One region of the Lichenicola sp. genome, then DNA from elsewhere that is predicted to be linked to it. Evidence: riboswitches for the same ligand, from Rfam matches in the RefSeq annotation. Region 1 holds a riboswitch; the other holds the start of a gene.
The links. Region 1 has a riboswitch for S-adenosylmethionine ahead of ACOEQ2_RS10350 (hypothetical protein). Riboswitches for the same ligand answer to the same signal wherever they lie in the genome.
Positions count from the first base shown of each region.

Region 2: another riboswitch for S-adenosylmethionine. It lies ahead of metZ (O-succinylhomoserine sulfhydrylase); the one in region 1 lies ahead of ACOEQ2_RS10350 (hypothetical protein).

Region 1 covers NZ_OZ240671.1:2,270,524-2,276,288, forward strand. Annotated here, with positions in the region: gene ACOEQ2_RS10345 (S41 family peptidase) at 1-1,727, opposite strand, end outside; SAM-I-IV-variant riboswitch at 1,826-1,932, shown strand; gene ACOEQ2_RS10350 (hypothetical protein) at 2,001-2,360, shown strand; gene ACOEQ2_RS10355 (1-phosphofructokinase family hexose kinase) at 2,495-3,487, shown strand; gene ACOEQ2_RS10360 (2'-5' RNA ligase family protein) at 3,503-4,084, opposite strand; gene atpH (ATP synthase F1 subunit delta) at 4,172-4,753, shown strand; gene atpA (F0F1 ATP synthase subunit alpha) at 4,753-5,765, shown strand, end outside.
Region 2 covers NZ_OZ240671.1:2,579,602-2,585,366, reverse strand. Annotated here, with positions in the region: gene gndA (NADP-dependent phosphogluconate dehydrogenase) at 1-1,145, opposite strand, end outside; gene folE (GTP cyclohydrolase I FolE) at 1,315-1,974, opposite strand; gene apaG (Co2+/Mg2+ efflux protein ApaG) at 2,000-2,440, opposite strand; gene metZ (O-succinylhomoserine sulfhydrylase) at 2,490-3,740, opposite strand; SAM riboswitch at 3,838-3,917, opposite strand; tRNA gene ACOEQ2_RS11655 (tRNA-Gly) at 4,077-4,150, shown strand; gene ACOEQ2_RS11650 (hypothetical protein) at 4,186-4,758, opposite strand; gene ACOEQ2_RS11645 (DUF1653 domain-containing protein) at 4,821-5,060, shown strand; gene ACOEQ2_RS11640 (ATP-binding protein) at 5,199-5,741, opposite strand; gene ACOEQ2_RS11635 (hypothetical protein) at 5,743-5,765, opposite strand, start outside.

The sequences.
Region 1 (5,765 bases):
CCATTGGATTTCAGCGCGGCGACATTCTGCTCGTCATCGGAGAAAGTCGGCAACTCGTGGCGGCTCGACACGAACAGTAGCAGCTTGCCATCCGGCGAGAATGACGGATCGAAATCGCTGTTCATCGGCGAGCTGACGATCGTGTCCTGGCCCACGGCGATCTCGTAGAGATGGATCGCCTGCATCTGGTTCGGTCGCTGCGTGCTGAAGGCGAGCCACTTGCCGTCCGGCGAGAACGCCGCGTCATGGATCTCGTTGTATGTGTTGGACGCCACCAGCCTGGGCTCGCTGCCGTCGGTGGTGACCAGCCAGAGATTATGGTTGCCGTCCGGCACCGCCAGCGTGCGTCCGTCCGGCGACCATACCGGCGTGTAATAGAACCCCGTCCTGAAGTGGGTGATGAGCCGCTCGCCAGCCGCGGGCATGCCGGCAGTCTGGCCCGGGCTCTGGCCGGTCGCCTGCGTCATCGGCTGGCCGGGGACCGCGGGTCGCACGGCGATCTGTTGGCTGCCGCCGATGTCGGTGGTGTAGGCGATCGTGCGGCCGTCCGGCGACCAGGCCGGGTGGTCCTCGTCGGCGTTGCTGGTGTTGGTGAGATCGCGGATCGCGCCATGCTCCGCCGGCACCGTGAAGAGGTCGCCGCGTGCCGAGAACGCCGCCCGCGCGCCGTTCGGGGACAGCGCGTAGTCGACATTCTGCGACGTGTCGGTGGCGCGGATCGCGTCGGCCACCTTGGTCCAACGCGTCTGCGTCCGGGTTCCGTCATCCGGCACGCTGACCGTGACCTCGTGCAACTGCTGGCTCGGCAGGTCGATCGACCACAGCTTGCCGCCCTGCTGGAAGGTGATGGTGGCGGCAGCCCCTGCACTCACGCCGAGCGACGGAAAATCCACGTCGTAATTGGTGAAGTGGGTGACCTGGGTGAACTGCTTGCTATCCAGGTCATAGACCCAGATGTTGGCGCGCCGCGCCGCATCCCGGTCGGACAGGAAATAGATCTTCCGCCCGTACCACATCGGCGAGGTGTCGTTGCCCTTGAAGTCGGTGATGCGCACGAGCTGCTTGCTGTTGAAGTCGTACGTATAGACGTCCGGCGCACGGCCGCCGTCATAGCGTTTCCAGGTGCGGAAATCGCGGAAGATGCGGGTGTAGGCGATGCTGTGGCCGTCCGGCCCGTAGGTCAGCAGCCCGGCACGATCGAGCGGCAGCGGCGTCGGCAATCCGCCTGCGACCGGCACCTGGAACACCCGGTGCACCGACGGATTCCAGTCCATCCGGCGCGACATGAACACGATGTTCTTGGAGTCCGGCGTCCAGGTGACGACCATGTTGTCCGGACCCCAGCGGGTCGGCGCCTTGGCCACCACGTCGGAGTGGAAGGTCAGCCGCCGGGCCACGCCGCCGCCGGCCGGGATCACATAGACGTCCTGGTTGCCCTGGTAGCTGGCGGTGAAGGCGATCCACTGCCCGTCCGGCGAATAGCGCGGCATCAGGTCCTGGCCCGGATCGGCAGTGAGCCGCTGCGCCGTGCCACCCGACTTCGACACCGTCCACAGATTGCCGTGCGCCACGAACACGATCCGGTCGCCATGCGAGTTCGGGAATCGCATCAGCGTCGGCGGCACCGCGGGCGCGGCACCCTGGGCGAGGGCGGTTCCGGTCGACAGCGCCGTCGCCGACAGCAGCCCCATCAGCAAGGCGAGGCGACACCGGATCGTGTTGGTCATCGAGACGGGTTCCTGGACCACAAGGGAGTTTCGAGGGGACGGCATGTGCGGATGAGCGTCAAGCGACTTGCACCCGAGTTGCAGCGCCGCTAGCGTCCCGCCCGCATCAGGAGTTGGGTTGGCCCCCAACGCCAACCTGCCTCCCCGGGCAAGGTGGCGTCCCGTCAGGGAGATGCGGCCGTTTCCGGCAAACCACGGGACATCTGCCTCACGAGGCGGGCCGCACGCGATCCATGACGACGGCCAGCCGGCTCCGACGGACGGAGTTGGATAGTGCTGCTGGACGTGCCGACCAAGGCTGAAACTTCCCGGACCAGCCCGACCAGTACCGACACGACCATGCCCGGCGTCGTCAGCGCCGATGACCGGCTGCGTCGTCCGCTCTTCGTCGGGGCCGGTGACGAGACCGAGTATGTCTGCTCCAGCGCGCTGACCGACCATCTCGGCCGTGCGCGCCCCGCGGCCTGGCACCTGGTGCTGCATCGGGCAGGGGGCGAGACCTGGACGCACCTGTATCGTGTGCTGCCCGATCATGGTGGCCACGTGATGGTGCTGCTCGCCCGTGCCTGCGCCGGCGACGCCCGGGAGGCGCTGCGCCGCATCGCGGTCCGGGCGGCACTCGGCCTGGCATGAGGTGGCGGGCATGAAGGTGGCCGGCATGAAGGTGGGGGCATGAGCAGCCTTTCATGTCGTGGCCCCTTCCGGTCCGGGCTGTAGGCTGCGAGGCTACGAACCAGCCCGGCAGTATCCGGAAAGGACGCCAACCGATGACCACCCAGCCCGCGTCGACGCCTGGCATCGTCACCGTCACGCTGAACCCAGCGATCGACCTGACCATGCGGCTCAAGGAGCTGATCCCCGGCACAGTGCACCGGGCCTCGGACGCCGCGTGGGCCGCCGGGGGCAAGGGTATCAACGTGGCCGGCTGTCTCTCCGACTGGCGCCAGTCGCACGAACCGCAGATCATCGCGACCGGCCTGCTGGGTGCCGATAATGCGCCGACCTTCGAGAGCTTCTTCGCCGCCAAGGCGATCATCGACCGCTTCGTGCGGATCCCCGGCCACACCCGCACCAACATCAAGCTGCTGGACGACACCACGGGCGACATCACCGACATCAACCCGGCCGGCCTGACCCCCGAGCAGACCGAGCTGGACCAGTTCCGCGCGATGCTGGCAGCCGATGTCGTGCCAGGCTCGATCGTCGTGCTGTCGGGCAGCCTGCCGCCGGGCCTGGCGCCCAGCACCTACCGCGAGATCCTCACCGGGCTGAACCGGCAGGGCGCTCGCGCGATCCTCGATGCCGGCGGCCGCGCCTTCCGGGACGCCATGGCCTCGCCGCCCGAATCAATGCCGTGGGCGGTGAAGCCGAACCAGCAGGAGCTCGAAGCCTGGGCGGGTGGCCGGTTTGCCGACCTCGGCGACATGGTCCGGGCGGCACACCGGCTGTGCCGCCAGGGGATCGGCCTGGTAGTGGTGTCGCGCGGCGCCGAGGGCGCGCTGTTCGTGAGCGAGCGCCACGTCCTGCTCGGCCGGCCACCGATTCTGAATGTCGCGAGCACGGTCGGTGCCGGCGATGCGCTGGTGGCGGGGCTGGTGGCGGCGTTGTCGGAAAAGGCAGAGCCGGAACGGGTGGCACGCCTGGCACTGTCGTTCGCGGCGGCCAAGCTCGCTCAGCATGGCCCGAACCTGCCGGACCGCGCGGCGGTGCTCGCGCAGTTCGGCAAGATGACGATCGAGCGCCTGCCACCGCCGGCCTGAATATTCCTGAGGGTGCTACCCAGGCACCCTCTGCTTCAGCGCGAACGTGTCCAGCAGCTCCCACGGGCCGTCGAGATAGCGCCAGAGCTGCAGGCTGGCCGCCTCGGTCTCGAACGGCACGAATCCGCGCGCCAGCTGATCGAGCAGTGCCCGCGCGGTCGGCGGTTCCACCTTATTCTGTACCGTCACGTGCGGCCGCCACCCCTGGGCGTCCTGTGGTGTCAGCCAGGCCGCCCAATCCCGGGCCAGCTCTGCCCGGATCCTCTGCAGCACCGGTGCCTGCAACCGGAACGCGACGCCGCGACCGAGCGGGAACGGCGCCTCAACACGCACCACCGGGCGCTCCGGGAGGTCGCCCAGCGCAAGCGCCTGCAGCCGCCGTACGATCGGGGCGCGGGCCTCGCCCGGGAGGTGGTGGAACAACGAAACATGCACCGGCACCACATTGCGATCGGCCGGAAAATGCTGGTTTCGGAGGGTCTGGAACAGGGCCTGGACAGGCTCGGCCAACGTCGCCGTCAGCAGCAGCGGCGCACGCCCGCGTGAGGAGGTCGGGTCGGCCGCGGAGCCAGGCTGGTCATCGTGTTGCGTGGTCATATGCCCCATGCTAGACGCCGGGCAACGGTCGAGGCGGGCAAAAATCCGCAGATAATTGCAAGCCGACGATGGAAGGGACGAGCCAGAGTGACTTCGGACGGCACCACAACGTCTCCGATCGCCCGGCGTCCCTCCGGCGCGGCCGGCCGTTACGCAACCGCGCTGTACGATCTTGCCGATGAGCGCCACGACCTCGACGCCGTGGTCGACCAGGCAGACGCGCTCGGCCGGCTGATCGACGGCAGCGCCGAGCTGCGGTCGCTGCTCGCCAATCCGGTGCTCGACGTCGCCCAGGGCCGCAACGCGATCCTGGCGGTGATGGTGGCACAGGGGTTCGGCGAGATCCTGCAGCACTTCGTCGGCGTGGTGGCCAACAACCGCCGCCTCTCCGACCTGCGTGGCATCGTGGCCGCCTTCGCCGCCCTGGTCGCCAGCCGCCGCGGCATCATCAGCGCCGAGGTGTCGAGCGCCTCCCCGCTGACCGACCTGCAGCGCATCCAGCTGCGCGCCCGCCTGACCGAAGCCGGCTACGGCCGGGTCGACATCCGCGAGCGTGTGGATGCGGCGCTGCTCGGCGGCCTCGTGGTCCGCGTCGGGCCACGTTTGTATGATGCCAGCCTCCAGTCCCGCCTTGCCCGCCTGCACTACGCCATGAAGGGAGCCGCGTGATGGAGATCCGTCCCGCCGAGATTTCGGACATCCTCAAGCAGCAGATCGCCAACTTCGACACCGAGAGCGACATTGCCGAGACCGGCACCGTGCTGTCGGTCGGTGACGGCATCGCCCGCGCCTATGGCCTGCAGAACGTGATGTCCGGCGAGATGGTCGAGTTCCCCCGCGCCGGCGTGCGCGGCATGGCGCTCAACCTCGAGAGCGACAATGTCGGCATCGTGATCTTCGGCGACGACCGCGCGATCCGCGAGGGCGACACCGTCAACCGCACCGGCACCGTGGTCGACGTGCCGGTCGGCCGTGGCCTGCTCGGCCGCGTGGTGGACGGGCTCGGCAACCCGATCGACGGCAAGGGTCCGCTGGTCGATGTCGAGCGCCGGCGCGCCGAGGTGAAGGCGCCCGGCATCATGCCGCGGCAGTCCGTGTCGGAGCCGATGCAGACCGGCATCAAGGCGATCGACGCGCTGGTGCCGATCGGCCGTGGCCAGCGCGAGCTGATCATCGGCGACCGCCAGACCGGCAAGACCGCGATCGTCCTCGACAGCTTCATCGCGCAGAAGACGGTGAACGCGCTCGGCGACGACAAGAAGTCGCTCTATTGCATCTATGTCGCCATCGGCCAGAAGCGCTCCACCGTCGCGCAGATCGTGCGCACGCTCGAGGAGAACGGCGCGATGGAGTACACCATCGTGGTCGCCGCGACAGCCTCCGATCCGGCCCCGATGCAGTATCTGGCGCCGTACACCGGCGCCACCATGGGCGAGTTCTTCCGCGACAACGGCATGCACGCGCTGATCGCCTATGACGATCTCTCGAAGCAGGCGGTCGCCTATCGCCAGATGTCGCTGCTGCTGCGCCGTCCGCCGGCTCGCGAAGCCTATCCGGGCGACGTGTTCTACCTGCATTCCCGCCTGCTCGAGCGCGCCGCCAAGATGTCCGACGCGTTCGGCGGGGGCTCGCTGACGGCGCTGCCGGTGATCGAGACCCAGGCCGGCGACGTGTCGGCCTA
Region 2 (5,765 bases), 310 kb from region 1:
CTCGCATAGCCCTCGCGGATGCGATCGAGGAAGGCTGCGCGAATGATGCAGCCGCCGCGCCAGATGGTCGCGATCATGCCGAGATCGAGGTTCCACTTGTAGGTCTCGGACGCCACCGCCAGCTGCTCGAACCCCTGCGCATACGCCACGATCTTCGAGGCCAGCAGCGCGTCGCGGATCTTGTCGATTTCTGCCTTGCCGGCAGTGCGCACCTCGCCGCGGATGCCGCCCAGTGCCGCCTCTGCCGCCTGGCGCTGCTTCGGCCGGCCGGAGAGCGCGCGCGCGAACACCGCCTCGGTGATGGCGGTGATCGGCACACCGAGTTCGAGTGCCGATTGTGCGGTCCAGCGGCCGGTGCCCTTCTGCTCGGCCTCGTCGACGATCACATCCACCAGCGCGCCCGTCCCCGACGGATCCTGCTTGCGCAACACCGCCGCGGTGATCTCGATCAGATACGAATCGAGGTCGCCGGTCTTCCAGTCGCCGAAGATGTCGCTGATTTCGCCGGCGCTCTTGCCGTACACCGTGCGGAGCAGGTCATACGCCTCGGCGATGAGCTGCATGTCGGCATATTCGATACCGTTATGCACCATCTTGACGTAGTGGCCGGCGCCGTCCGGACCCATCAGCGCGCAGCACGGCGTGCCGTCGACCGACACCGCCATTTTCGTGAAGATCGGCGCGACCCGATCCCAGGCTTCCTTGCGGCCGCCCGGCATCATCGATGGCCCGAGCAGCGCGCCCTCCTCGCCGCCGGACACGCCCATGCCGACATAATGCAGCCCGGCCTCGGACACCTTCTTCTCGCGGCGCCTGGTATCCTCGAACAAAGCGTTGCCGCCATCGACCAGGATGTCGCCCTTCTCCATCAGCGGCAGCAGCTCGTCGATCACCGCGTCGGTCGGCTGACCCGCCTTGACCATGATCAGCACGACGCGCGGCTTCGCCAGCTTGGAGATGAAGTCCGCCGAGGTCGTCGATCCGACGAACGCACCCTCCGACCCATGCTCCTCGAGCAGCGCGTCGGTTTTTGCCTGGGTGCGGTTATGCACTGCGACCCGGAACCCGTTGCGCGCCGCATTCCGCGCCAGGTTCGCCCCCATCGTTGCGAGCCCGGTAACCCCAAGATCCGCCAATTCCGTCATGACCATTTCCTCCTTGGTTTGTTCTTGTCGGCCCACGAAGCGAGACCGTTCGAGACTATGCTACGGCGAGTCAGAGACGCCCCTCAGCGCCGCCCGTGTGGCTCTGTAAGCACCGTCGCGCAGCAAAGCCGCATCGGATGACCGCCGTAGCGCATGATCGAGCGCCCTCTCAATCGAAGGGGCTGGCGGCGGACGGCCGGCTCAGCATCGCCAGCAGCTCCTTCCGCGTGTCGGAGTTGTCGCGGAAGACGCCCAGCATCCGGCTGGTGACCATCGACACGCCCGGACGATGCACGCCACGCGTAGTCATGCACTGATGCCCCGCCTCGAGGATCACCGCCACGCCATGCGGCTGCAGCACGTCGTTGATGGTGTTGGCGATCTGCGCCGTCAGCCGCTCCTGGATCTGCAGCCGCCTGGCATACACATCGACCACGCGCGCCAGCTTGCTGATCCCAACCACACGCCGCGCCGGCAGGTAGGCCACATGCGCGCGGCCGATGATCGGCACCATGTGGTGCTCGCAATGGCTCTCGAACCGGATATCGCGCAGCAGCACGATCTCGTCGTAATCCTCGACCTCCTCGAAGGTGCGGGCCAGCATCGCGACTGGGTCGTCCGAGTAACCCTGGAAGAACTCGTTGTACGAACGCACCACCCGCCGTGGTGTATCGAGCAGGCCCTCCCGGGTGGGATCCTCGCCGGCCCAGCGCAGCAGCGTGCGAACTGCCGCCTCCGCCTCCTCCTGGCTCGGCCGCGCCGCGGCGAGCTCGGACGCACCGGCCTCGCCGAGAATGCCGTCCTCCAGGATGTCGATGAGCTTGTCCATGCGACGGTCGCCCGCGCTCCTGTGACTAGTGGACGATGCCCGGCTGGTGCGGGCTGTCCAGGCTGAATGGCGGGATCGCCACGTCGAAGCGCTCCCCCGATACGGTGGCGATCATGTGGTAGGCGCCGGACATGAATCCAGACGGCGTCTCCAGCGGCGTGCCCGATGTGTATTCGAACGCCTCCCCCGGATCGAGCTGCGGCTGCTCGCCGACCACACCCTCGCCCTGAACGTGCTGCACCCGTCCGGCCGCGTCGGTGATCAGCCAGGTCCGACGCAGCAGCCTGACATTCTCGGCCCCGTGATTCTCGATGCGGATCCGGTACGCCCAGAGGTACTGGCGATCCTCCGGCTGCGACTGGTCCTCGAGATAGAACGACCGCACGCTTACCTTGATGTCGCGGGTGACGCTCGAGTAGTCGCCGCCACCACCGGGGCCATCGCCCGACCCGAGGTCGGTGTCCATCGCCACATGCACCGGCACGCGTCCCTTGTCCTTCATGACGGCCGACCCTTCATTCCGCTGCCTGGCGCCCCGGCTGGACCACATCCGCATGCCCGCCTGCCGACAGCAACGCCAGACCGCGCGAAAGATCATCCGTCAGGTCGCGCACGTCCTCGAGCCCGACCGACAGCCGGATCGCCCCGTCGGTGATGCCCAGCAGGGCGCGCGCCTCGGCACCGATCTTCATATGGGTGGTGGTCGCCGGGTGCGTCACCATCGACCGGCTGTCGCCCAGGTTGTTCGACACCGCGATCAGCCGCAGCGCGTTCATCAGCCGGAACGCAGCCTCCTTGCCGCCCTCCACCTCGAACGTCACCAGCGTGCCGCCATCGGTCATCTGCCGCATCGCCAGCTCGGCCTGCGGATGGTCCGCCCGACCCGGATACCACACCCGCGACACCCCCGGCGCGCTCGCCAGGAAGTCCGCCACCGTCTCCGCATTGCGGGTCATGGCATTCACCCGCAACGCCAGCGTCTCCAGTCCCTTAAGCAGCACCCACGCGTTGAACGGCGACATCGCCGGCCCGGTGTTGCGGATGAACGGCTGCAGCGTCTCCTCGATCCACGCCTTGCGGCCGAGCACCGCTCCGCCGAGCACGCGGCCCTGGCCGTCGATATGCTTGGTGCAGGAATACACCACCACGTCGGCGCCGAACTCGAGCGGCTTCTGCAGCAGCGGCGTCGCAAACACGTTATCGACGACCACGACGGCGCCCGCCTGGTGCGCCATGTCGCACACCGCCCGCATGTCGACGATGTCGAGCATCGGGTTCGACGGTGTTTCGAGCAGCACGCACGCCGTCGGCACCGACAGCGCCTCGGCCCAGGCCGCCAGGTCGCCGCCATCGACGAACACGCTCTCGATGCCGTAGCGCGGCAGCAGCGTGGCGACGATCCAGTAGCACGAGCCGAACAGCGCCCGCGCGGCCACGATGCGGTCGCCCGCCTTCAGGTGGCTGAGCAGCGCCGAGCTGACCGCGGCCATGCCGGTGGCGGTGGCGCGGCAGGCCTCGGCCCCTTCCAGCATCGCCATTCGGCGCTCGAACATGGCGACGGTCGGGTTGCCGAAGCGGCTGTACTGGTAGTGCGTGGCCTGGCCGAGGAAGGTCGCTTCGGCCTGCTCGGCGTCGTCGTACACGAAGCCGGAGGTGAGGAACATCGCCTCGCTGGTCTCGCCATACGGGGTGCGCTCGGTGCCGGCATGCACCAGCAGGGTGGCGGGCCTATATGCGGCGGCGTGGTCGTCAGGCTGGTCGTTCATCTCGGCGTCCCCGATCGATCGAAGAACACGGGCGGGCCCGCGCTTCCGGGAGGTGGTGGATGCCCGAGCCGTGGCTGCCGAGACGGGCCGCATCGCGCGAGCCACCGCCTGAGCCTCTTTAGCGCGCTTGTTTCACCTCGCCGCAAGCCGGCCGGACAAATCACGAGGGACCCCGGATGACCGCGATCAGTCCCAAGTTCTAGGAGCCCCGCCCCGCCCCCGTCAACACTGACGCGAAGCCCGCCCCGACCGTCATTGCGCCCCCTGGCCGCCGTTGCGAACCGACGGAGGCCGACTTATAATCCCGGAGACAGTGCCACCGCGACGGCGATCCGGGCGGGTGTAGTTCAATGGTAGAACGGCAGCTTCCCAAGCTGCATACGAGGGTTCGATTCCCTCCATCCGCTCCACGGCACTCCCTTCCCCCCGCGCTGATCCCTGGCGATCACTGACCGCCAGGTGCCGCCGCTGCGGCAGCTGCGTGGGCGCGGGCGCGTTCCTGGTGGCGTTCGACCGAGCGCTTCAGGTTGCCGATCGGTTCGGCGGGCAGGGTGTCCTGGTATCCGGTGCCGGCCCAGACCCAGCGATCCTTGTCGCCGACCACGAGGTCGTGCATGCCGCCGCGGCTGGTGGGCAGCACCTTGATCGGCCCGCTGACGGAATCCAGCACCTTCACCCACTCGGCGCCCTGCTTGAGATAGACCGACGTCGAGCAGCCGGCCGACCCGCACAGGCTCGCCGACTGCACCTGGACAAACAGGGCGGTGTCGCCGTGGTGGGTGGAGAGCGGTGCCGAGCCGATCAGCACCACCGGCTGCTCGCCGCGCTTGACCGCGCCGGCGATGTCCTGGTCGTTCAGCAGCCGCGCCGCCCGGTCGAGCGCGCTGCCGGTCTGCTGGGTGAGGATGACCGGCGCCGCACCCGGCCCATGCGACGGGCGGTGGTGTGCCGCGTTGGCGGGGATGGCGAGTGCCAGCGGCAGCATCAGGGGCAGCAGGAGCGGCAGGCGGCGGATCATGTGGACTTCCTGGTGGCGCGTCGCCGGAGTGCGATCCGTCCCAACATAAACGGATCCCGGAAATGCGACGAGAGGGCGAAACGATGCAGCCAACGCAGCCTGAGCCTGGCCTCTACCGGCACTACAAGGGCGGTTTCTACACGGTGACCGGCCTGGCCCGCCACAGCGAGACCGAAGAGTGGCTGGTCCTCTACCGCGCCGAAGCCGACGGCTCCCTGTGGGTGCGTCCCCAGGCGATGTGGGTGGAGACGGTGGTGCATGAAGGGCGGGTGGTGGCGCGGTTTGGGCTGGTTTCTGGCTAGCGGTCTGGAACGTGTGCGGATGCACGTTGGTTCTGCCGAGCCCGGAAGGCCGAACAGGTCCTTGACGGTCGTGCGCTAACTAATTGCCTGTTAGGCTTTAACTGGCTGCGTCGAGAGCGATCGTCGCTGATAATATGACTACGACATATGAAGCAAGCGTTCCAGCACCTCTGGCATAGCCGGTGTAAGAAGCAGCATGTCTATCGACAACGACCGGCAAATAACTGCCGCGGTCTTGATCGCGTAATCTTGCTGATCCTCCAATTGCTCGACCGTCCGTGCGGGTCGCGAACGGATCTCGTCGCGCGATCGACGAAGTCTGATCCTATCCGGCTCGTCTTGCAGAAAAACCATATGCTTCGCGCCGATCCGACGGAATGTCTCAGCAGGGATCGGAACTATACCGTCTTTTCCGTCGATGAGCACGTGGCCATCCAGAATGATCGGAAGAGTTGTCCCAGCGGCCTCGTGAAGAAAGCCATTAGCTAGTAATCTCTGATTATCGAGTATGGCGCCGAGCCGCAGTTCTTCCGAAGATAAGTCGCCCTCACCTTGTCGCACGAGCTCATCCCTGATGATCTTGCTGGCAACAAAATGATGGAAATCGACCTTCTTAGACACGATGTCGAGAAACGTGGATTTGCCAACGCCCGAAATTCCTACCAAGACTATTAAGCTCATGTCACACCTCAAACCCCATACAGC